One region of the Staphylococcus ratti genome, then DNA from elsewhere that is predicted to be linked to it. Evidence: predicted binding sites of a transcription regulator. Region 1 holds the regulator's gene; each other region holds the start of a gene.

Region 1 (7,211 bases):
AAATTCATTGAAATTAAACGGGGTAGAAAACCTGAAAGTTAAAGAAATTAAAGGTGTAATTACTACAAAAATATTACAAGCACAAGAACGCCAAATTGAAATAAGTGTGGAAGTCGCTGACGAAATTAATGAAATTAATATGGAAATGATTGATTTAAGTCGTATACTTGGAATTATAATGGACAATGCGATTGAAGCATCTATGGACATTGATTCGCCGATGATTCAAATTGCATTCATTAAAACAGATACTTCTGTGTTAATCATCATTATGAATAAAGCACCTGAAAATCTTCCTAAATTACACACCTTGTATCGAGAAGGCTTTTCTACAAAAGGTAAAGAACGTGGTTTAGGATTGTCTACTTTAAAAGAAATTACCGACAGCAAAAATAATGTATTTTTAGAAACAACGATTGAAAATCATTACTTTATTCAAAAATTAGAAATCATGAATAGCAATGGTTAAGGATGTGAGCCGATTTGAAAATATTAATCTGTGAAGATGACCCAAAACAAAGAGAGCGAATGGAATCAATCATTCAAAATTATATTATGATTGAAGAAAAGCCTATGGAAATTGAAATTTCTACAAGTGATCCTTACGCCCTGCTTGAAGCTTCTAAAAATATGACGGATATTGGTTGCTACTTTTTAGATATCCAACTCGAATCCGATATTAATGGTATTAAGCTTGGCAGTGAAATTAGAAAGCATGATCCCGTAGGTAATATTATTTTTGTAACAAGCCACAGTGAATTAACCTATCTCACATTTGTCTATAAGCTAGCTGCTATGGATTTTATTTTTAAAGACGATATGGATGAATTACGCACACGAATTATTGATTGTCTTGAAACGGCATTAAAACGCTTAGACCTACTTACTAAAGATAATACAGTCGAAACGATGGAATTAAAACAAGGCAGTAATTCTGTTTATGTTAATTATGATGATGTGATGTTCTTTGAATCCTCACCAAAATCACATCGCTTAATCGCGCATTTGGATAATCGACAAATTGAATTTTATGGTAACCTTAGAGAACTTGCCCAAATTGATAATCGTTTCTTTAGATGTCATAATAGTTTCGTTTTAAACAGACATAACATTTCTCATGTTGATGCTAAAGAACGTATCGTTTATTTTAAAAATGATGAATTCTGTTACGTTTCAGTACGAAACATTAAAAAAATCAAAAAGCCAGAGTAACCGTAAAACACAAACAATAGAGCCTTTTCAATTTGAATTTTTGAGATTCAAATTGAAAAGGCTCTATTTATATATCTACAATGGTGACCTCTTTAAACTTAGTGTGCCCCATTCTCATCAACGATAATATCGTATTTCGTCATTTTTAAATAAACTTGACCAGAATCTGTCACTACTTTAATTTTGTTCGATTGAGGGTTTGGAAAAATGCGTGATGTTAATACTTTTTCCCCATCATTACAAAAAATTTCAATACTTGATGTGTCTACAAAAATACGGAGTTGTTCTAAATCTGATGATAGCTCTGTAATGCGCACAGTATCTTCAACTGGATATGGCAATTGGCCACTGTCAAAACGGTCAAGAATCACTCGGCGTGTTGCTGTTTCATAACGGATTACTGTAGCTTCATTTTTAGAAGCTCTTAGATGAAACTCAATTGCAGATGCTTCGTTTTCCAAAATATCAATATTCAATTCATATCGTTCACCTTCATAAGGATGAAGTTGCTTAATAAATTTGTTTGCATAGCCTAATGCCGTCTCTTTATTGTGACGCAACTTTCTCAAATCCATATGTGGCTTTTGTTTTAATTTTCCTGACTCGTACGTCAAAATGCGTGGCAATGTTAAACAATGTGCCCATCCTTCATTGTCTGTCGGATATTGCGTATCCGGAAGTCCCATCCAACCAATTAAAACACGTCTTTTTGATTCATCTAAAAAAGTTTGGGGCGCATAAAAATCAAAACCGTTATCCAATTCAACAAAAGATTCATGCTCAAAATGCAATGTATCAAAATCTAACGTTCCGATAATATAGCCACTTTGATAAATATTTTGATATCGATTTTCTTCTGATTCGATACCTTGAGGACAAAATAGTAACACATCTTTACCATTCAATTGAAAATAATCCGGACATTCCCACATAAAGCCAAATGCGTTTAAATCTGTTTGAATTTCGCCTTTAAATGTCCATGTTGATTCAGGATGGTCGGCTTCATAAACAAGGACCGTTCCTGTTCGATTTTCTCTTTGTGCCCCAATTACAGCGTATAAACGGTCATTTTTTTGAAACACTTTAGGATCCCTAAAGTGTTGTGTATAGCCTTTAGGGGGCATGGCGATGACAGGTGTTGTAAGTTTTTCAAGATCACCTTGCTCATTTATTTTGGCAAGCATTTGTGTACTTTTTCGTTGCCATGATGCTGTTCGTTGATTCGCTGTATACATGTAATAAAGTTGCCCTTCAAATTCGAATGCACTCCCGCTATAGACCCCATGACTGTCATAAGGTGTATCTGGTTTAATAATTGGACCTTGAGGTTTTAAATGCACTAAATTTTCACCCTTATAGTGGAACCAATATTTCAATCCATGTACAGCACCGAAAGGAAACCATTGATGTGATAATAAATACTGACCATTAAAATAAATTAAACCATTCGGATCATTTAATAACCCCGTTTGAGGTTGGATATGATACGTTTGACGAAACGCCGATACATCAATTTGCTTTTTGAGTTCTGCCATCGTTTCTGGACTCACGTCTTCGAACTTTTGATAGCGTTTCTCACGACTCCATTGTTCCATTAAAATACGTGTCCTCCTTTAAAGCGTTTATTCTTCTACTCAATTAATATGTATTCCTTTATATGAAGCTATACGATATGCTCAATATTGTCATACGTTAACTCATACAATCTCTATGCTATTTTATCATATAAAGTGAGAGTTTCTTTAGAAATTTTCTACAAAAAAATCGACTAACTCCTATCACTTTTAGGAGTTAATCGATGTGCTTTTTAATGTTAAGCTTTCTGAACCGTAATGGTCCAAGAAGCATCGCCTACTTGCTCATAATTTGTTACAGGGTAACCCTTTTCAGCAGCCCAATTAGGAATTGCTTCAGTGGCTTGCGTGCAATCAAAATCTATTTTAAGTGCGTCCCCTACATTTAATTCTTCCATTTTCTTTTGTGCCTCAATAAGTGGAAATGGACAAACCATCCCAACTGTTCCTAGTTCATATATCATGTTAACATCTCCTTCAATTCATTATGAAGCGCTTGCTGCTTGTGCTTGAGCTGTACGATTCTGTTTAGCCAACTTCATCGGGCGAATAAAAATAAAGTAACTCATAAACCATGTCCCTAAAATCATAAATGCAAGAGCAATCCATCCTTGCCAAGACAGAGCAGCTGTAGCAACTAAGCCGTTGCCAATCGAACAGCCTCCAGCCACTGCAGCTCCAAATCCCATACATGCACCGCCAATAGTGCTATTGCGAAGCGTCTTTTTGTCTGGTAAACGCCACGCGAATTCTCTCGATCCTCGAGCAGCAATATAGGAACCGAAGAAAATACCAATAACAAGGAAGACACCCCAATCTACAACACTTACATCCCCTGTCGTTAAAAATACGACAATATTAGATGATGGTGTTGTAATACCAAGTCCCCCATCTCGACCAGTAGATACTGACATCGGCCACGCAAGCAATGCGATTAAGCCAACAGCAACTGCAGCTGCAAACGGATGGAAACGTTTTTCGAATAAAAAGTGACGTACACCTGTATAGCGTTGCTTTAATTTAGGAACTGCAATTTTCGGTTTAGGTTTGCGCAATGTTTTTATGACTAAAACTGTTGTTACAGTTAACAACACAATTAAGAACACCCAACTCGGAACTCCTGTAGATTGTGCCATGTCGGCATTTGCCACAGTTTTGCTGTTTAGTCCTTCCATTAAAGGCGCTAAAACTCCCTTTTTTGTAATGGCAGCAAAAAGCCCATACATAATAAGGGCAATCCAGCTCCCAATCAACCCTTCACCTGCTCTATAGTATGTGCCAGTGGCGCAACCACCAGCTAATATAATTCCTATGCCAAATATAAATGAACCTATCATTGTGCCAATGATAGGAAAAGTCCCATTATCAATGGTAATAAGCCCCATCATATTTAAAACGAAAATCCCAATAGCTTGGATTGCTATTGCGATAAGCAAAGCATAAAACATTTTATTATTTTTTTGTACATACATATCACGGAAACCGCCCGTCAAACAAAAACGTGTCCGTTGCATGACAAATCCTAGTAAAAGCCCTACGATAAGACCACTAAATATCGTCCATACCATAACATTCTCTCCTATTCCGATTATTATGATAAGAATTATAGCAAAAACAGCTGAATTATCAAGAGCAAATGTTATTTAATTTTGTATCATCCTACTTTTCGATAGTGAAATTTGAAAGAAACTAGAAAAAAACTTACATTCATCATACATAAAAGCTCTGAGATACCAGTCATGGCATTCAGAGCTTTCTTATCCAAACCTATTTTAAATTTTAATCTCTTAATTTATGTGTTTGATTTACCGTAGTTTTTCATAAAGAATAATAACGATTGAAGTTCGACACCTAAATCAATTTGGTGTACTTGAACATCATTAGGAACGTGTACAGGTGAAGCTGTGAAGTTTAAAATTCCTTTGACCCCCGCTTCTACAAGTTGATCCGTAACATTTTGTGCGACTTTGACTGGCGTCGCAATAATAATCACTTCTAGCGCTTGTTCTTGAATGACTTGACGCATTTCATCTATTGATTTTACCGTAACTTCTCCAATTTGCTGACCAATCACTTCTGGATCGATGTCAAATGCTTCTGTAATCGTCATATCCTCATGAATCGAAAAGTTATACGAAATTAAAGCTTTTCCTAAGTGTCCGACCCCTACTAAACCTATTTTTATAATATCAGCATCACTAAGTTCAGATTTAAAAAACTCTAATAAGCTATCGATATTGTAACCATAACCTTTTTTACCTAATTCGCCAAAGTAAGAAAAATCTCGACGAATCGTCGCAGAATCAATACTTAAACCTTCACTGATTTCTTTTGAGTTCACTCGTGACGCCCCTTTAGCTTTAAGGCCATTCACAAATCGATAGTAAAGTGGTAATCGTTTTAGTGTTGCGCGCGGTATTTTATTTATTTCTCTAGTCATTTCCAATCCTCCATATTCTAGACACCTAATAAAGTGTATCACTTCAAGTCAATTAGGTCATGGAAACCTATTTTCATATTACAATTAGGTCATGGATGCTAGGCTACTTAATGAAGTTATGCTAATTATAATACCATTTTGACTTAATCTATTGTTTTGTTATAAATTTCACCAACTTTTATTCCATAATAATTATACCTGAATTCGTCATTTAAAGGAACTTAATCTATTTGATGCCCCTCTACTTTATTGTACAATAAAATAGAATGAAAGGAGTCTGAACATGATATTAATGCAACTAAGTCAAATCTCAAAATCATTTGATGGTGAGGAGATTTTTGATCATGTCAATTTCGAAATACAAACGGGAGAACGTATTGGCATTGTAGGTCGAAATGGAGCTGGAAAATCAACCTTAATGAAGATTATTGCGGGGGTTGAGGGCTATGATAGCGGTCATATTTCAAAAGTTAAAGGTCTAAAATTAGGCTATTTAACGCAACAAATGACACTAGATACAGATAACACAGTTTTTGAAGAAATGGCTAAACCTTTCAAAGAAGTTGAGGCAATTGCACAAAGGATGCAACAAGAAACAGATTGGTTAAGTCAACATGCTGACCACTATGAGACTTTAGAATATCAAAAGCATTTAAATAACTATGAATCGTTATCTAATCAGTTTGAACAAATGGAAGGCTATCAATATGAAAGTAAAATAAAAACAGTACTTAACGGCTTGAATTTTACTGAAGCAGACTATGATAGAGCCATTAATGATTTCAGTGGTGGCCAAAAAACACGCTTATCACTTGCACAAATGCTATTAAGCGAGCCTGATTTACTTCTCTTAGATGAACCTACAAACCACCTTGATATGGAAACGACAGAATGGCTTGAAGATTATTTGAAGTTTTTTAGTGGCGCAATTATTATTATTTCTCACGATCGCTACTTCCTAGATAAAATTGTTACTCAAGTGTATGATGTTGCGCTAGGTGAAGTAAAACATTATAAAGGGAACTATGCCAAATATGTTCAACTTCGTGATCAATATTATGAAAAACGTATGGCTGAATATGAACGTCAACAAAGTGAAATGAAACGCCTTGAAACTTTTGTAGAAAAAAATATTACTCGTGCATCAACGAGTGGTATGGCTAAAAGCCGACGTAAAATATTAGAAAAAATGGAACGTATTGAAAAGCCAATGTTAGATGCTAAAAGTGCTAATATTCAATTTGATTTCGAGCGTAATACTGGTAATGATGTCATGCATGTTCAAAATTTAGAAATTGGTTATACTACACCAATTACGCAACCGATTTCATTAGAAATTTCAAAAGGTGACCGCATCGGCGTTATCGGACCGAACGGTATCGGGAAGTCTACATTTATAAAAACGTTAGCTATGCAACTACCTGCCTTATCAGGCCATATTAGCCATGGTTCTAATTTAAAAGTAGGTTATTATGATCAAAAACAAGCTGAATTTACATCAAACAACTCCATTTTAGACTTTGTTTGGAATCAGTATCGTCATATGCAAGAAAAAGATATTCGAGCTGTTTTAGGCCGCTTTCTATTTACACAAGAAGAGGTCAAAAAGATGATTAGCGATTTATCTGGGGGAGAAAAAGCAAGACTACAACTTGCGCTACTCATGTTAGAAAAAAATAACGTCCTTATTCTAGATGAACCTACAAATCATTTAGACATTGACTCAAAAGAAATGCTAGAACATGCTTTACAACAGTTCAAAGGGACATTAATTTTCGTCTCTCATGATCGCTATTTTATCGATGCTTTAGCTAATAAAATTTTTGATTTAGATGTGGACGGCGGTCAGTTTATTCAAGGTGATTATACGTATTACCTTGAAAAAACAGCGCAGCAACGTGCTTTGACTGAACACGACGCTCAAAATCAAAGCCACTCAGAATCTTCCACCCTATCTACGACCAATGATTATCAAGATCAAAAAG
Region 2 (7,211 bases), 310 kb from region 1:
GTTATTTAGGCGTACTGCTTTACGATGCGGATCGTGTCCAAGAAGCGGCCTCTGCAGAAAATGAACAAGATTTATATAAAAAGCAACTTGAGTTATTTTTGAACCCATTTGACGAAGCAGTTATCGAACAGGCCGAGAAAGATGGTATTTCACAAGAATGGATTGAAGCGGCGCAAAATTCGCCAATTTATAAACTGGCAATTGAGTATCGACTCGCATTCCCGTTACATCCGGAGTACCGTACAATGCCAATGGTGTGGTATTGCCCGCCATTAAGCCCGATTATGAATTATTTTGAAGGCAAAAATTCAAGTCACAATCCAGATGCAATTTTCCCAGCTATTGAAGAAATGCGTCTTCCTGTACAATACCTTGCACAATTATTTACTGCTGGTGATACAGCTGCAGTAAAAGGGGCTTTACAACGTATGGCTATGATGCGAAGTTATATGCGTGCCCAAAATACAGGACGTGAATTTGATATGGCGCGTTTAACACGTGTAGGATTAACTGAACGTCAAGCTAAAGATATGTATCGTTTATTGGCGATAGCCAAGTATGAAGATCGCTTCGTCATTCCAACGTCACATAAAGAGCAATATATGGATACGTATGCAGCGCAAGGTAGTCAAGGTTATGGCGGTGAACATTTTGGTGCAAACTGTGAGGGGTGCGGTGTACCTGTAGGAGCGAGTGGTAAAACAGGACAAGAAATGTATAACGATAACTTCTATGGAGGGATCTTCCGTGATTAATCTTAATACGCTCAAATATTATAAAGAAACATTTGCATATATGAGTCAACAATTGAGTTTTCCGGATAAATTAACATTCCATCCTAAAACGTTTGAAGCGGTTATGAACGAAGAACACCCTGCCTATCGCCATATCAAAGCGTACCGTGAATGTATGTATGAATTGAGCTTGTCAGAAATTAAAGCGCTGTATACAGATACGTTTGATTTTAATAAAAAAACGACGTTGTATATGACTTTTAATCAATTTGATACGCAAAAAGAAAGAGGGCAGATGCTCGCAAAGTTGAAAGTGTTATATGAAATGTTTGGCTTGGAGATGCCTGCTTCTGAGCTGTCGGATTATTTACCATTAATGCTTGAATTTTTATACGCAGCACCTATTGACGGGGATAGTCGTATACAAGAAAATCTACAATTGCTTATTATGATTATTGAAGATGGCACTTATCCGATGATGAAATATCTTGAAGAAAAAGGAAATCCTTATAGTCATTTAATACGCGGATTACGTGAAACGTTAAAACGCTGTATCTTACAAGATAATGAGGTGAGACAACATGTTTAATCAATTTTTATGGGTCATATTCCCGTATCTTTGTCTTGCAATTTTTATCATTGGTCATATCGTACGTTACCGATTCGATCAATTTTCATGGACTGCAAAATCAAGTGAGTTTATAGAAAAAAAGCATCTTAAATGGGGAAGTCTTTGCTTTCATTTAGGTATTATTCCTGTGTTTGTAGGTCATGTTGTAGGTCTGTTAATACCAGCGCATTGGTTAGAAGCAATAGGTATAAACAATCATATCTATCATATCGGCGCCGTGTATATTGGTAGTATTTTTGGTATAATAACACTCATCGGTATGTTCTTATTAACAGCTAGACGTGTTACAAAAGCCAATGTGCGCCGTCTAAGTTCAGCTTCTGATATTTTAGTAAACATTTTGTTGCTCGTTATTGTATTTGCTGGTCTATATGCAACTCTTGTAGTAAATGCAACAACACCTGATTTTGATTATCGTCAAACAATTTCGATTTGGTTTAGAGGTTTATTGACATTGAGCCCGGATGCTAATTTAATGACAACTGTTCCAATTGCTTTTAAATTACACGTATTGTTAGGCTTTTCAATCATGGCGTTGTGGCCATTTACGAGACTTGTGCATGTTTGGAGTATTCCATTATCCTATGTGAACAGAAGTTATATTATTTACCGTAAACACAAAGTATAAATAGAGATGGAGTGATGACCGTGAGCCCAATTGATTTTTCTAAGCATGATTATCAATCTGAATTAGACGCATTACGTATGCGTTATGATTTTGACTTTGCAGGCATTGCATTACCTACTGAAGATCATATGGATATGAAAATCAAATGGCGTTACGTGTCAGGTAATTTGAATAATCGGTACCAACGCATCGTTCTTCGCAATGGACGTGGCATTGCTGGAACAGTGATGAAAACAGGAAAATCGATGACGATTGCAGATACAAATCAAGAAGAGATACAACAATCAATATTTAATTTTCCGATACTCATGAGTGAGCAATTAACCGCACTCGTAGCAATCCCACTTTGGCATCATCACCGTGTCAAAGGGGTCTTGTTATTTGGACAGAGGAATGGTAAACCTCTACCTAATAGGACACATGACGCTATCAAAATTAAAGGCATTGGTTCTCTAACAAGTGAAGATAGGGTGAGATTATAATGGAACCTAAAATAGACCAGCAAGCCTTAACCCATTTGTTGTTGTCATACTTTCAAAATACGACTGAAATGATGCTTTTTATTAATCGTAATGGTGAAGTGATATTGATGAATGACGCCGCAAAACGAATTTTATCTGACGATAACAATATTAAAGAAATCACTTCTAATACGATATGTGGTCGCTGTGAAGGCTTTACTAGTGCACATGCTTTGAAAACTTGTTATAACTGCTTTTTGCATGCGAATGACATGGGTGATTCTACTTTCCAAGTTTTTATGAAAACGCGTGACAACAAAATAGAACCTTTTATAGCCACATATCAAATGATTGATGAAAAACAAGATATTAAAGTTTTCACGCTTCAAAATGTCACGCAACAACTCGAGCGCCATGAAAAATTACATCAACGTCATATGATCCAAAAGACGATAGCGGCGCAAGAAAATGAACGTAAACGTATTTCTCGAGAATTGCACGACGGTGTCGTTCAAGAATTGATTAATGTTAATGTAGAGATGCGTTTATTGAAATATCAACAAGATATGGAAAGCATGATGGCACAATCACAACACATTGAAGGATTGATGTCGAAGCTTATTGATGATATTAGGAATTTATCGTCTGAACTTCGACCTTCTTCGCTAGATGATTTAGGATTAGATGCAGCGTTTAAAAGTTATTTTAAACAACTCGAAAACAATTATGGACTCGTAGTAAATTATCATTTTGACCTGTCGACGCAACGTTTTGACAGTGAAATTGAAACGGTCGTTTATCGGGTCGTGCAAGAGGCAGCATTTAATGCGATGAAATATGCTAATGTTGACGCGATTGATGTGAATGTTAGAAAAGATAAAAACCGCTTATTTGCTGAAGTTTCAGATCAAGGTAATGGCTTTGACCCGAAAGATCATCCGAAAGGCTCTGGTCTAGGACTTTATGGAATGAATGAACGTGCGGAATTGGTAAATGGCAAACTAGATATTAAAACGGAAAAAGGGAAAGGTACCATCGTTACATTAGAAGTACCGCTTGAACAAATTGGGGGGCGTTGAGCTTGAAAATCGTAATAGCAGATGATCATGCGGTTGTGCGTACAGGCTTTTCAATGATTTTAAATTTTCAAGAAGATATGGAAGTTGTAGGCACTGCGGCAGATGGTGTTGAAGCTTACCAAATGGTCATGAAATATGAACCGGATGTTTTAATCATGGATTTAAGTATGCCACCTGGGGAATCAGGACTTATTGCGACAAGTAAAATTTTAGATAGTTTTCCTAAAACGAAAATTTTAATTTTAACGATGTATGACGATGAAGAGTATTTATTTCATGTCTTACGTAGTGGCGCAAGTGGCTATATTTTAAAAAATGCCCCAGATGAGCAATTATTGTTGGCGATTCGAACGGTTTATAAAGGGGAGACTTTTATTGACCCTAAGATGACAACATCTTTAGTGAAAGAATTTGTTCAATCTTCAGATGATGCTTCTTTTTCAAATGATCCATTTAAAATATTGTCCAAACGCGAATTGGAAATTTTGCCTTTAATCGCTAAAGGATATGGGAATAAAGATATTGCTGAAAAGTTATTTGTCTCTGTCAAAACGGTCGAAGCGCATAAAACACGCATTATGGATAAACTTAATTTGAAATCTAAGCCGGAACTTGTTGAATACGCATTGAAGAAAAAATTATTAGATTTTTAATATCAATCAAAGATGAGTGGTAAAGGGATGCTGTAATTTGAGCACGCTTTGCCACTTTTTTGATTTTTGTTGTTTATAACGAGGTGTAACGATCAAGGGATGAATTTTTGAATCTCGCAAGTTTTTAGTGATAACGCCTCATGAATAAAGGTTGGGATTAGGGGAAGCGCCGCTATGTGTATAGGGTAAATCCTTATGTTATAAATTTCACAAAGAAGATACACTAAAATTGAAATCTATAACATGTATGAAAATGAAGCGATATAGAAAAAGTTAACATTTTCATACGTTGTAAAAAGGGTGAAAGAAAATGAATAAGTCAAAAGGCAGTCTTCAGCTCGGATTACAAACGCTTAGTCTTGTAGCTGGTTTTATGGCATGGAGTATTATTGCGCCACTCATGCCGTTTATTTCACAAGATATTAAAATTTCAAGTGGACAGTTATCTATTATTTTAGCAATACCGGTGATTTTAGGTTCAGTACTGCGTGTCCCTTTCGGATATTTAACGAATATTATCGGGGCCAAATGGGTATTTTTTACTAGCTTTATTGTATTATTAATTCCAATTTTTCTGCTTAGTCAAGCGTCATCGCCAAGTGCATTAATGTTTGCAGGCTTCTTTTTAGGTGTTGGAGGCGCAATCTTTTCGGTAGGTGTCACTTCAATTCCAAAATATTTTTCAAAAGACAAAGTCGGTCTAGCTAATGGGATTTATGGTATGGGGAATTTAGGTACAGCAGTATCGGCATTTTTAGCACCACCAATCGCAGGACTCATTGGATGGCAACCAACAGTTCGTTTATACCTTATTGTTATGGCTGCTTTTGCGATTATCATGTTCTTTTTAGGCGATAGTAAGGAACCAAAAGTTAAAGTGCCACTCGTGGAACAATCTCGCAAACTGATGGCAAACTATAAGTTGTATTACTTAAGTTTCTGGTATTTCATTACTTTTGGTGCTTTTGTAGCATTTGGATTATTCTTACCAAACTTTTTAGTGACACACTTTGGTATTGATAAAGTAGATGCCGGAATTCGTACAGGCGTATTTATCGCATTAGCGACATTTCTACGTCCAGTAGGAGGAATGTTAGGAGATAAGTTTAATGCTGTTACAATGTTGAAAATCTTCTTTACGATTATGGTGTGTGGTTCATTTTTATTAGGCATTTCACAAAATATTGTATTGTTTACTGTCGGCTGTCTTACAGTGAGTATTTGCGCAGGTATTGGTAATGGCCTTATTTTCAAACTTGTCCCTCATTACTTTACAACTGAAGCGGGCGTAGCAAATGGTATTGTGTCAATGATGGGTGGTCTTGGAGGATTTTTCCCACCTTTAGTCATTTCAGTTGTCGCGGCGATAACTGGCACAAGTCACCTTGCTTTTATTTTATTAAGTGTCTTTGGTGTAATCGCATTGTTAACAATGATGCATTTAACAAAACGTGAAAAAGCAACAGTGTAATATATAACGAGAATGAGACGGGGTTATTGGCTAATTGAACAGCCAATGCTTAGTCACATTCTCGTTATTTGTGTTTAGTCTAAAAAATGTTTGCGAATGATAGATTCTAAAATTACAGGCAATTCGACAAAAGCGCTTTGTTTATGAATACGCTCAATGACTTTATGTGCATCTTTACCGATTGGGCCACAATTTAGTAAAGGCGCTTGAATTTCTTCGATTGCTTTAAAAGGTATTTTATAGGTTTGGTTAAAAATAGGCGTGTTATTTTCAAAAGCTTCAAAACCCGAACCATTTGGCGAAGGCGCCACATAGCTTAAATCACTGATCCCATTAAAATAATGAATACGCTCTGAATGGCGTTCAAATTGACTGCTTGATGTCTCACGAATCGTTTCCCCTATAGCTTCAGTCAGTGCATTAAATGATGTATTTGTTGCAGGATAATAAGGCGGTGTAAAAAAGGTAATAACTGAAGGCCCTAAATCACGACACAGCGTCATTAATGTATCTACTATAGTAATGCATTGAAGATGTGGTGCGGATTCGTGTGCGATAACATCGTCAATCATTTGATTTACGGTTGTCGCTTGATGAATCGCTACAGCATGTGCATACAATTCGTCATAAGTCATGTAATTGATGTCTATATTAGATGTAATACCTTCAGCACGAATACGCGCTTCGTATTGAGTCATGCCTTTTTCAACAGCCCTTTTAACAGCTTCATTAAAATGTTTGAATACTTCATTCGCATTCCGTTTAAACAAAAACAGATTGAACAATGCGACTGAGCGAAAAGGCGTTTGTACATCATAATAATCTTTCATATCCGTAACCTTTAAACTTACGGGCATAGGCGTTTGTTCATCTTCAAAAGTTTCTTTGAAATTTAAACTATATTCTATTTCTTGTTGAATATAGCTCATTAAGAAGTTCGAACTTAAGCCATTAGAAGGCGTGCCGACATGTGTTTCACGGCCGTACACTAATACACTAGGCATAATTTTACCAATAGAACCGCTGTAATAGTAATGGTTGCTGTCATCTTGCGCTTGTTGGAAAGTAGGTTCACTATTAAGGTGCAATTGGATTGAAAGTTGATGTTGCTTTCGAAGTTCATTTACGTATTCAACAGCTGCATGCATGCCTTTTGACGTGACTTCTTCATCGGGTACCGTCAACAAAATTAAATTGACATCCCAGTTTTCTATACTAGCTTTCTCAAGCAATGCCATATGTAACATTAGACCAGGCTTCATATCCATAGCACCACGGCCAAACAAATAGTCTCCTGATTCTAAATCGGCTCGACTGACTTCCCCAAGGTAGCTGTTATCTTCTTTGAATGCGTCAGTTAAGGCATCCATATCGAACGCTTGGTCCTGAAATGGTCCATAATCCTCAATACCTACTGTGTCATAATGACTGATAAGTGTGATGGTACTTTTAGATTGAGGTGCTTTATAAAATGCGACCACAGCGTGACGTTGATCATTTGTGGCTACGAGTTGTACATGTCCTGGATGTTGTTTAAAATAATCTATCGTCATA
Region 3 (7,211 bases), 340 kb from region 1:
GACACCTACCCAAGAAAGTGCGATCAATACCCCTGCAAGTACCATAGCAGAGCCGTATTGATTTTCAATTTTACCGCTAAATGTTGCATTTAAAACAACTGCAAATGGAATAAATGGAAATAGCATAACAAATTCAGTAAAACGCATTAACACTGTATCTACCCATCCGCCGTAATACCCTGAGATCATGCCGATTAACACGCCAATAATCATGAGGCCTATCGTCGTCACAAGTCCAAAAATTAGCGATACGCGCCCTGAATATAACAGTCGACTCAATATATCTCGACCACCAGAATCTGTACCTAACCAATGCTGTGCAGACATGTCGCCTTTGATTAATACGAGGTTTTGAACATTTGGATCAAGCGGTGCAATCCATGGGGCAATGAGCGAAATAAAAAATATTAACCCTAAAATGATACTCGCTGCCATGGCAGGTTTATTTTTCAAAAACTTTTGTCGCGCAATTGCTAACGGTGAACGATTTGCTACTTTAATTTTTTCAGCCATGTGACCCCTCCTAATTACTCTTGATTCTTGGATCCACAATACTGTATGTGATATCCGAAATCAGATTTGCTAATAAGCCTAAAAATGAGAAAAAGAGAAGTAACGCCATCATTAATGGATAATCTTTACCACTAATAGCATCAATTAGTAATTTCCCAATCCCAGGATAAGAGAAGATGGTCTCTGTAATGACTGCACCACCAAAGACAGATAAAACGTCTGCCCCGAAAAACGTAACAATTGGAATAACAGAGTTACGCAAAATATGTTTGTTATAAATTTTTGATTCTGAGAGCCCTTTCGCACGTGCTGTACGAATATAATCTTTTCTCGAATTCTCGATAATATCATTTCTTAAAAACTGAACGTAACTTGCCGTGGAGAGTAACCCGAGTACCGTCCCAGGTAATATCGCATGGTAAAGTTTACTAATGTAATAACTTAGGGAGCCTTCCTCAAGCCCTATTGCGACGGAACCTGAAAATGGAAACCATCCAAGTTGAAAAGCAAAAATGTATATCGCAAATACCCCTGCAACAAAAGAAGGAATGGCAAGCATAAGATAGTTCAAAAATTGAATACTGTAATCTAATTTGCTATAAGGTTTTCTTCCTGACAAAATGCCTAATGGAAAAGCGACTAAATACGTAATCACAATACTGACTACCCCTAGTAAAATCGTGTTCGGCATACGTTCTTTTACTAAATCCATTACAGGACGCTTATATCGAATAGAATCCCCAAGTTCCCCTTGTAAAACATTTTGCCCCCATTTCATATACTGTACAGGTATAGGGTCATTTAAACCGAGCTTTTCACGTTGTTCTTCATAATATTTTGCGTCAACTTTAGGGTCCATTTGTCCCGTAAATGCATCACCTGGTTGTAATTTTGCTAACAAGAAAATAACCATAGACATCCCGATGAGTAACGGAATCATTAATAAAAAACGTCGAATAATTAAAGTTGTCATTTTGCCAACACCTCATTTTCTAAAAGAATACATGCGGCATAATGTTCATGCCCTACTTCCCGATATGCTGGTCGCGCTTCAGAACATTCTGATTTTGCTACAGGACATCTTGTATGAAATGGACAACCTTTTGGAGGATCGCTCGGCGAAGGCAAATCCCCTTGTAACAAAATACGTTCTTTCTTTTCACCAGGTTTAATTTCAGGTATCGCTGATATTAAAGACTGTGTATAAGGATGTTTCGGATTGTCATAAATTGCATCAGCCGGACCTTGTTCAACAATATTTCCAAGGTACATCACACATATGTAATCACTAACGTGTTTTACCACGCTTAAATCATGAGCAATAAACAAATAACTCAAACCAAATTCTTCTTGCAATTCTTCTAGAATGTTTAATACTTGAGATTGAACGGATACATCTAAGGCACTGACCGGTTCATCAGCGATTATGAGTTTCGGTTTAAGCGCCAATGCACGTGCAATCCCTACACGTTGGCGTTGTCCTCCCGAAAACTCATGCGCATATTTGTAATACGCTTGCACATTCAATCCGACACGTTGCAGTAATTCTTTGACTTCATCTTCAATCTCTTTCTGCGATTTTTTATAATAATTGCGTATCGGTTCTCCGACGATATCTCCTACCATTTGCATTGGATTTAGGGAAGCATAAGGATCTTGAAAGACCATTTGGAACCCTTTACGTGCTTCACGTAATGCTTTCCCTTTCATTTTTGTAATGTCTTTACCACAAAAATGAATTTCACCAGATGTGACATTTTGCAAACGTAAAATTGTACGCCCAGCTGATGATTTTCCACATCCGGATTCACCTACTAGTCCAACAGTTTGCCCCTTCTTCACAGTAAATGAAATGCCATCTACCGCTTTCACTTCACCAATTTTACGTTGGAAAATACCACCTTTAATCGGATAATATTGCTTTAGATTTTTTACTTCTAATACGTGTTCATTAGACATTCAGTTTCCCCTCCTTACGCATTACTGCTTCATCATATAAATGACAGACCACTTTGTGCGTTTCATTGAGCGTATTTGTTTTCAAATTCACTTCAGTACAAGACGTCATCACATATGGACAACGATTCGCAAAACTACATCCCACTTCAGGTAGCTCATCTAATCCTGGCACTGATCCTTTAATAGTTTCCAATCTATCTTGTTTTTGATCTAAGCGCGGAATCGCCTTTAGCAATAATTTAGTGTAAGGATGTTTAGGGTGTTTAAAAATATCTACTACTGACGCGCGTTCAACAATTTCTCCGGCGTACATTACCGCCACCGTATCACAAATTTCAGAAATCACCCCTAAATCATGAGAAATAAAAATAATGCCCATATTCGTTTCATTTTGGATTTTTTTCAATAAGTCTAATATCTGTGCTTGTACGGTAACATCTAATGCTGTGGTTGGTTCATCAGCAATAAGCAATTCAGGTGAACACGAAATCGCCATCGCAATCATTACACGCTGTCTCATCCCTCCAGAAAGTTGGTGTGGGTATTCATTAATCACTTTATCCGCCCTCGGAATACCTACTTGTCTTAATAAATCTATAGCACGTGCATATGCTTCTTTTTGAGTCATTTTCAAATGTAGAATCATCATTTCAACCAACTGATTGCCTATCGTAAATACAGGGTTTAAAGAAGTCATCGGCTCTTGGAAGATCATCGCAAGCTCATTCCCACGAATCTTATTAAGTTGAGCCATCGGTAGATTATCGATACGCTTACCTTTGTATCGCACTTCCCCTTCATTAATTGAACCAATTTTATCAGGTAGTAAACGAAGAATAGACATGCTTAGTACGGACTTACCAGAGCCTGATTCACCTACAATGCCCATCACTTCTCCACTATCTAACGTAAGGCTGATTTTAGAAATTGCATTATAATTTTTACCATTAATATCAAAACCTGTACTTAAATTTTTAACTTCTAATAGATGCTGTTCTGTCATCATTAGCCCCCCTTATTCAAGTTTTAAATAGTATTGCGTTTTGCTATTAATTCGCCTATACGAATCGGATGTAACTCATAACGTGCATTTGAACTACTACTTTTATGCCCAATTGTATGATTTAGGGGCGAGAACATGATGATGTCCTTGCCCCGTTGCATACTTGTTATTTCTTAATCTTTTTCAACTGTCCACTCATAAATCGGATTCGTACCTTTAATTGATACTTCAAAGTTTTTCACTTTGTCACTCACAGCTGTTACATCTTCTAATTCTGTAATCGGAATAACTGGAACGTCTTCAGCCATTATTTTTTGCCATTCTAAATACTTAGCTTTACGCTTATCCTGATCGTCTCCAACAACTTTTGTATCTAATGCTTCTTTTAAGAGTTTGTCAGATTTAGGATTGTTGTATCGAGATTCATTCCATAGTGCTGTGGATTTATATAAACCTGACGGATCTGGGTCAGCACCTTGGACCCAAGTTCTAAAATACGCTTCCATGTCATCTGAAGCATTTTCTAAATCTTGTCCGAATTTGCCAAATTCAACCATTTCTGTTTTTGTTTTTAAGCCTACTTTTTCCCAATACCCTTTAATAGCCGCCGTTCTTGGTTCAAATGTTGGATTTGACCCTGCATAATGTTTTAAGTTCACTACAAATGGTTTACCTTTCGGATCTTCACGCCAGCCATCGCCGTCTTTATCTTTGTAGCCTGCTTCATCTAAAAGCTTTTTCGCTTTGTCAACGTCATATGGATACTCAGGAACATCCCCTTCTTTTGCACCACTCCAATGTGCCGATGGGATTAAACCATTTAATGGTTTACCGTAACCATAATAAAAGGCATCAATCCACTCTTTTCGATTAATCGCATGTGCCATTGCTTGACGCAATTTTTTATTTTGATATTTCGGACGTTCTTTACCTATAGTTTGAGCTTTTTTATCGTAATCGTTTAAAACAAAGCCGATAATCGCATAAGCTGTCGATGGCGATTCAAGTAACTGAACACCTTCAGAACCATTATCTTTAATTTCTTTAGCAATCGGTGGTGTAATACTTGCCATATCAATCTCGCCATTTTCTAATGCTTGTGTCATAGATGTTTGTTCAATTACACGAAGATTCACTTTATCTAGATTTGGCTCTCCTTGCCAATAATCTTTAAATTTCTCTAATTCAACGGATTCACCATCCACAATCTTTTTAACTTTGTATGGCCCAATACCAATAGGTGTTTTACGTACTTCTGGTGATTTAGCCATATCTTTCACTGGGATGTTTTTGAAAATCTTTTCGCTTAATGGTGCCCCTGTCCAAATTTCTAATAAATTATTCGCTTTATGCTCTTTAAATTTAATTTCTGCTGTATAGTCATCAATTTTTTTGATTCCTGACACATTGTCTGCTTGGCCTTTACGCTTAGCTTCCGCTCCTTCAATCACTTCAACACCGTTATAACGCGGTCCGTCATAATCAGGGTCTGCTAACGTTTCTAACGTGAAAATCCAGTCGTTAATCGTAAAATCATTGCCATCTTGCCATTTAATATCTTTTTTCACCTTAAATGTATATGTAAGGTCGTCACCTTTTTTTTGCTCCCACGATAAAATCTCCGGCTTAATGTTCAATTCATCATCATAATCTACGAGACCGTCATTAAAGTATGAAATCACACTTGAGTCACCTGTAGAACCTGCAAAAATGGATTGAAAATTCCCCTCGGGTGGTTCGGCAATCCCTACATTTAGTGTGCCACCTTTCGCGTCACTCGTTTCAGTTTTACTTTTCTTCTCTCCAGATGCCCCTGTATCCCCTTTACCACATGCACTTAACACTAGCGCAACACATGCTATAAGCACGATTAAAAAATTCCACTTCGCTTTCATTCGCGTTCCCCCTTCATTCATAGTAAGTAGTGTTAAGTTTAATTATTGTATTTGTCAGACAATTTTGTCAATAACAATATGCGTGGTAGGGCATAATTCATTAGGAATAATAGTCATTTATTAATATGCTTCAACATATATCTAACCCACTCATATCAAGGGATTTAAAGTTGTTTAACGCATTAAAGAAACCGGATTAAAATTTTTTATACTTGTTGTTTTTAGACGGTCATATCCATCATAAAAATAGATAATTCAAATAGAGTTTAAAATAATGTAAAATAGCTATTTATAAACATATACTATGTCATTTTGTCCTTCTCAAAAAGACAAATTGCTTTAATTTATGTTTTAACTTCATTTAATAATAGAAATCGTTTCTTTTCATTTTTCTCTAAAATGCTTACCTCTTTATATACATCCTCTTTAAATAATATCTGCAACGCTTCACACGACATTTTTCACAGCTATTTTTTCTTAATATAGTATTCTCTCTATGCGAAAACACCAATTTTATTTTTTAAAATATTTGTGGCAGTTTTATATACAAAATATATACAAATAATGACAATGCGCAAACGCTTTCAATTTAAACGTGATATTTTTCACATGAGTTGGTATACTGATTGTGAAATGATGAACAATGGAGGTTTGAGCATGATTCATGAAGCTAAAACACAACAAAATGCTTGGAAAGACTTTAAAACTGGACTTTGGTCACATCGCGTTGATGTCCGTGATTTTATTCAATTAAACTTCACTGGATATACGGGAGATGATTCGTTTTTAGAAGGTCCAACAGACGCTACATTACAACTCTGGGATCAAGTCATGGCCCTTTCTAAAGAAGAGCGTGAACGCGGTGGTATGTGGGATATGGACACGAAAATCCCATCTAGTATTACCTCTCATGACGCAGGTTATTTAAACGAAACACTTGAAAAGATTGTAGGCGTTCAAACTGAAAAACCTTTTAAACGTTCCATGCAACCTTTTGGCGGTATTCGCATGGCTAAAGCTGCATGTGAAGCATATGGCTATGAGTTAGATAAAGAAACAGAACGTATTTTCACAGATTATCGTAAGACTCATAACCAAGGGGTTTTTGATGCCTATTCAAAAGAAATGTTAGCTTGTCGTAAAGCAGGGATTATTACAGGTTTACCTGACGCATACGGTCGTGGTCGTATTATTGGTGACTATCGCCGTGTCGCTTTATACGGTGTAGACTTTTTAATGGCTGAAAAACAAAAAGATTTCGAAAACCTTTCTACAACGATGTCAGAAGATATTATTCGTTTACGTGAAGAATTATCTGAGCAATACCGTTCATTAAAAGAACTCAAACAATTAGGTGAAACTTACGGATTTGATTTGAGTCGCCCAGCAGAAAACTTTAAAGAAGCTGTTCAATGGCTTTACCTTGCATACCTGGCTGCAATTAAAGAACAAAATGGTGCAGCTATGAGTCTTGGACGTACATCTACTTTCCTAGACATTTATGCACAACGTGATTTAGACAATGGCACAATTACAGAGTCAGAAGTACAAGAAATTATCGACCACTTCATCATGAAGTTACGCCTTGTTAAATTCGCACGTACACCAGACTACAATGAATTGTTCTCTGGAGATCCAACTTGGGTAACTGAATCTATCGGTGGCGTTGGTTTAGACGGTAGAGCAATGGTAACGAAAAACTCTTTCCGTTTCTTACACTCATTAGATAACCTTGGACCTGCACCTGAGCCTAACTTAACAGTACTTTGGTCTACACGTTTACCAGAAAACTTTAAAAAATATTGTACTAAAATGAGTATTAAAACAAGTTCGATTCAATA

The links. Region 1 encodes Rex, which represses fermentation and respiration genes when NADH is low (regulators of the CRP and FNR family bind a similar motif). Its sites were predicted from a motif close to TTGTGAAATATTTCACAA; they were not measured.
Region 2: LN051_RS01965 (nitrate/nitrite transporter) is a predicted target of Rex. The motif match lies at 4,382-4,399, and genes of this name have one in related genera.
Region 3: pflB (formate C-acetyltransferase) is a predicted target of Rex. The motif match lies at 5,997-6,014, and genes of this name have one in related genera.

The regions. Positions count from the first base shown of each region.
Region 1 covers NZ_CP086654.1:768,799-776,009, reverse strand. Annotated here, with positions in the region: gene agrC (quorum-sensing sensor histidine kinase AgrC) at 1-469, shown strand, start outside; gene agrA (quorum-sensing response regulator AgrA) at 484-1,212, shown strand; gene LN051_RS03580 (sucrose-6-phosphate hydrolase) at 1,311-2,807, opposite strand; gene LN051_RS03575 (sulfurtransferase TusA family protein) at 3,026-3,250, opposite strand; gene LN051_RS03570 (YeeE/YedE family protein) at 3,272-4,354, opposite strand; gene LN051_RS03565 (redox-sensing transcriptional repressor Rex) at 4,579-5,226, opposite strand; gene LN051_RS03560 (ABC-F family ATP-binding cassette domain-containing protein) at 5,510-7,211, shown strand, end outside.
Region 2 covers NZ_CP086654.1:457,423-464,633, forward strand. Annotated here, with positions in the region: gene narH (nitrate reductase subunit beta) at 1-755, shown strand, start outside; gene narJ (nitrate reductase molybdenum cofactor assembly chaperone) at 748-1,323, shown strand; gene narI (respiratory nitrate reductase subunit gamma) at 1,316-1,993, shown strand; gene nreA (nitrate respiration regulation accessory nitrate sensor NreA) at 2,014-2,475, shown strand; gene LN051_RS01955 (sensor histidine kinase) at 2,475-3,533, shown strand; gene nreC (nitrate respiration regulation response regulator NreC) at 3,536-4,186, shown strand; gene LN051_RS01965 (nitrate/nitrite transporter) at 4,497-5,657, shown strand; gene LN051_RS01970 (M20/M25/M40 family metallo-hydrolase) at 5,732-7,211, opposite strand, start outside.
Region 3 covers NZ_CP086654.1:426,217-433,427, reverse strand. Annotated here, with positions in the region: gene opp4C (oligopeptide ABC transporter permease) at 1-513, opposite strand, end outside; gene opp4B (oligopeptide ABC transporter permease) at 524-1,486, opposite strand; gene LN051_RS01825 (ABC transporter ATP-binding protein) at 1,483-2,472, opposite strand; gene LN051_RS01820 (ABC transporter ATP-binding protein) at 2,465-3,475, opposite strand; gene opp4A (oligopeptide ABC transporter substrate-binding protein) at 3,649-5,370, opposite strand; gene pflB (formate C-acetyltransferase) at 6,028-7,211, shown strand, end outside.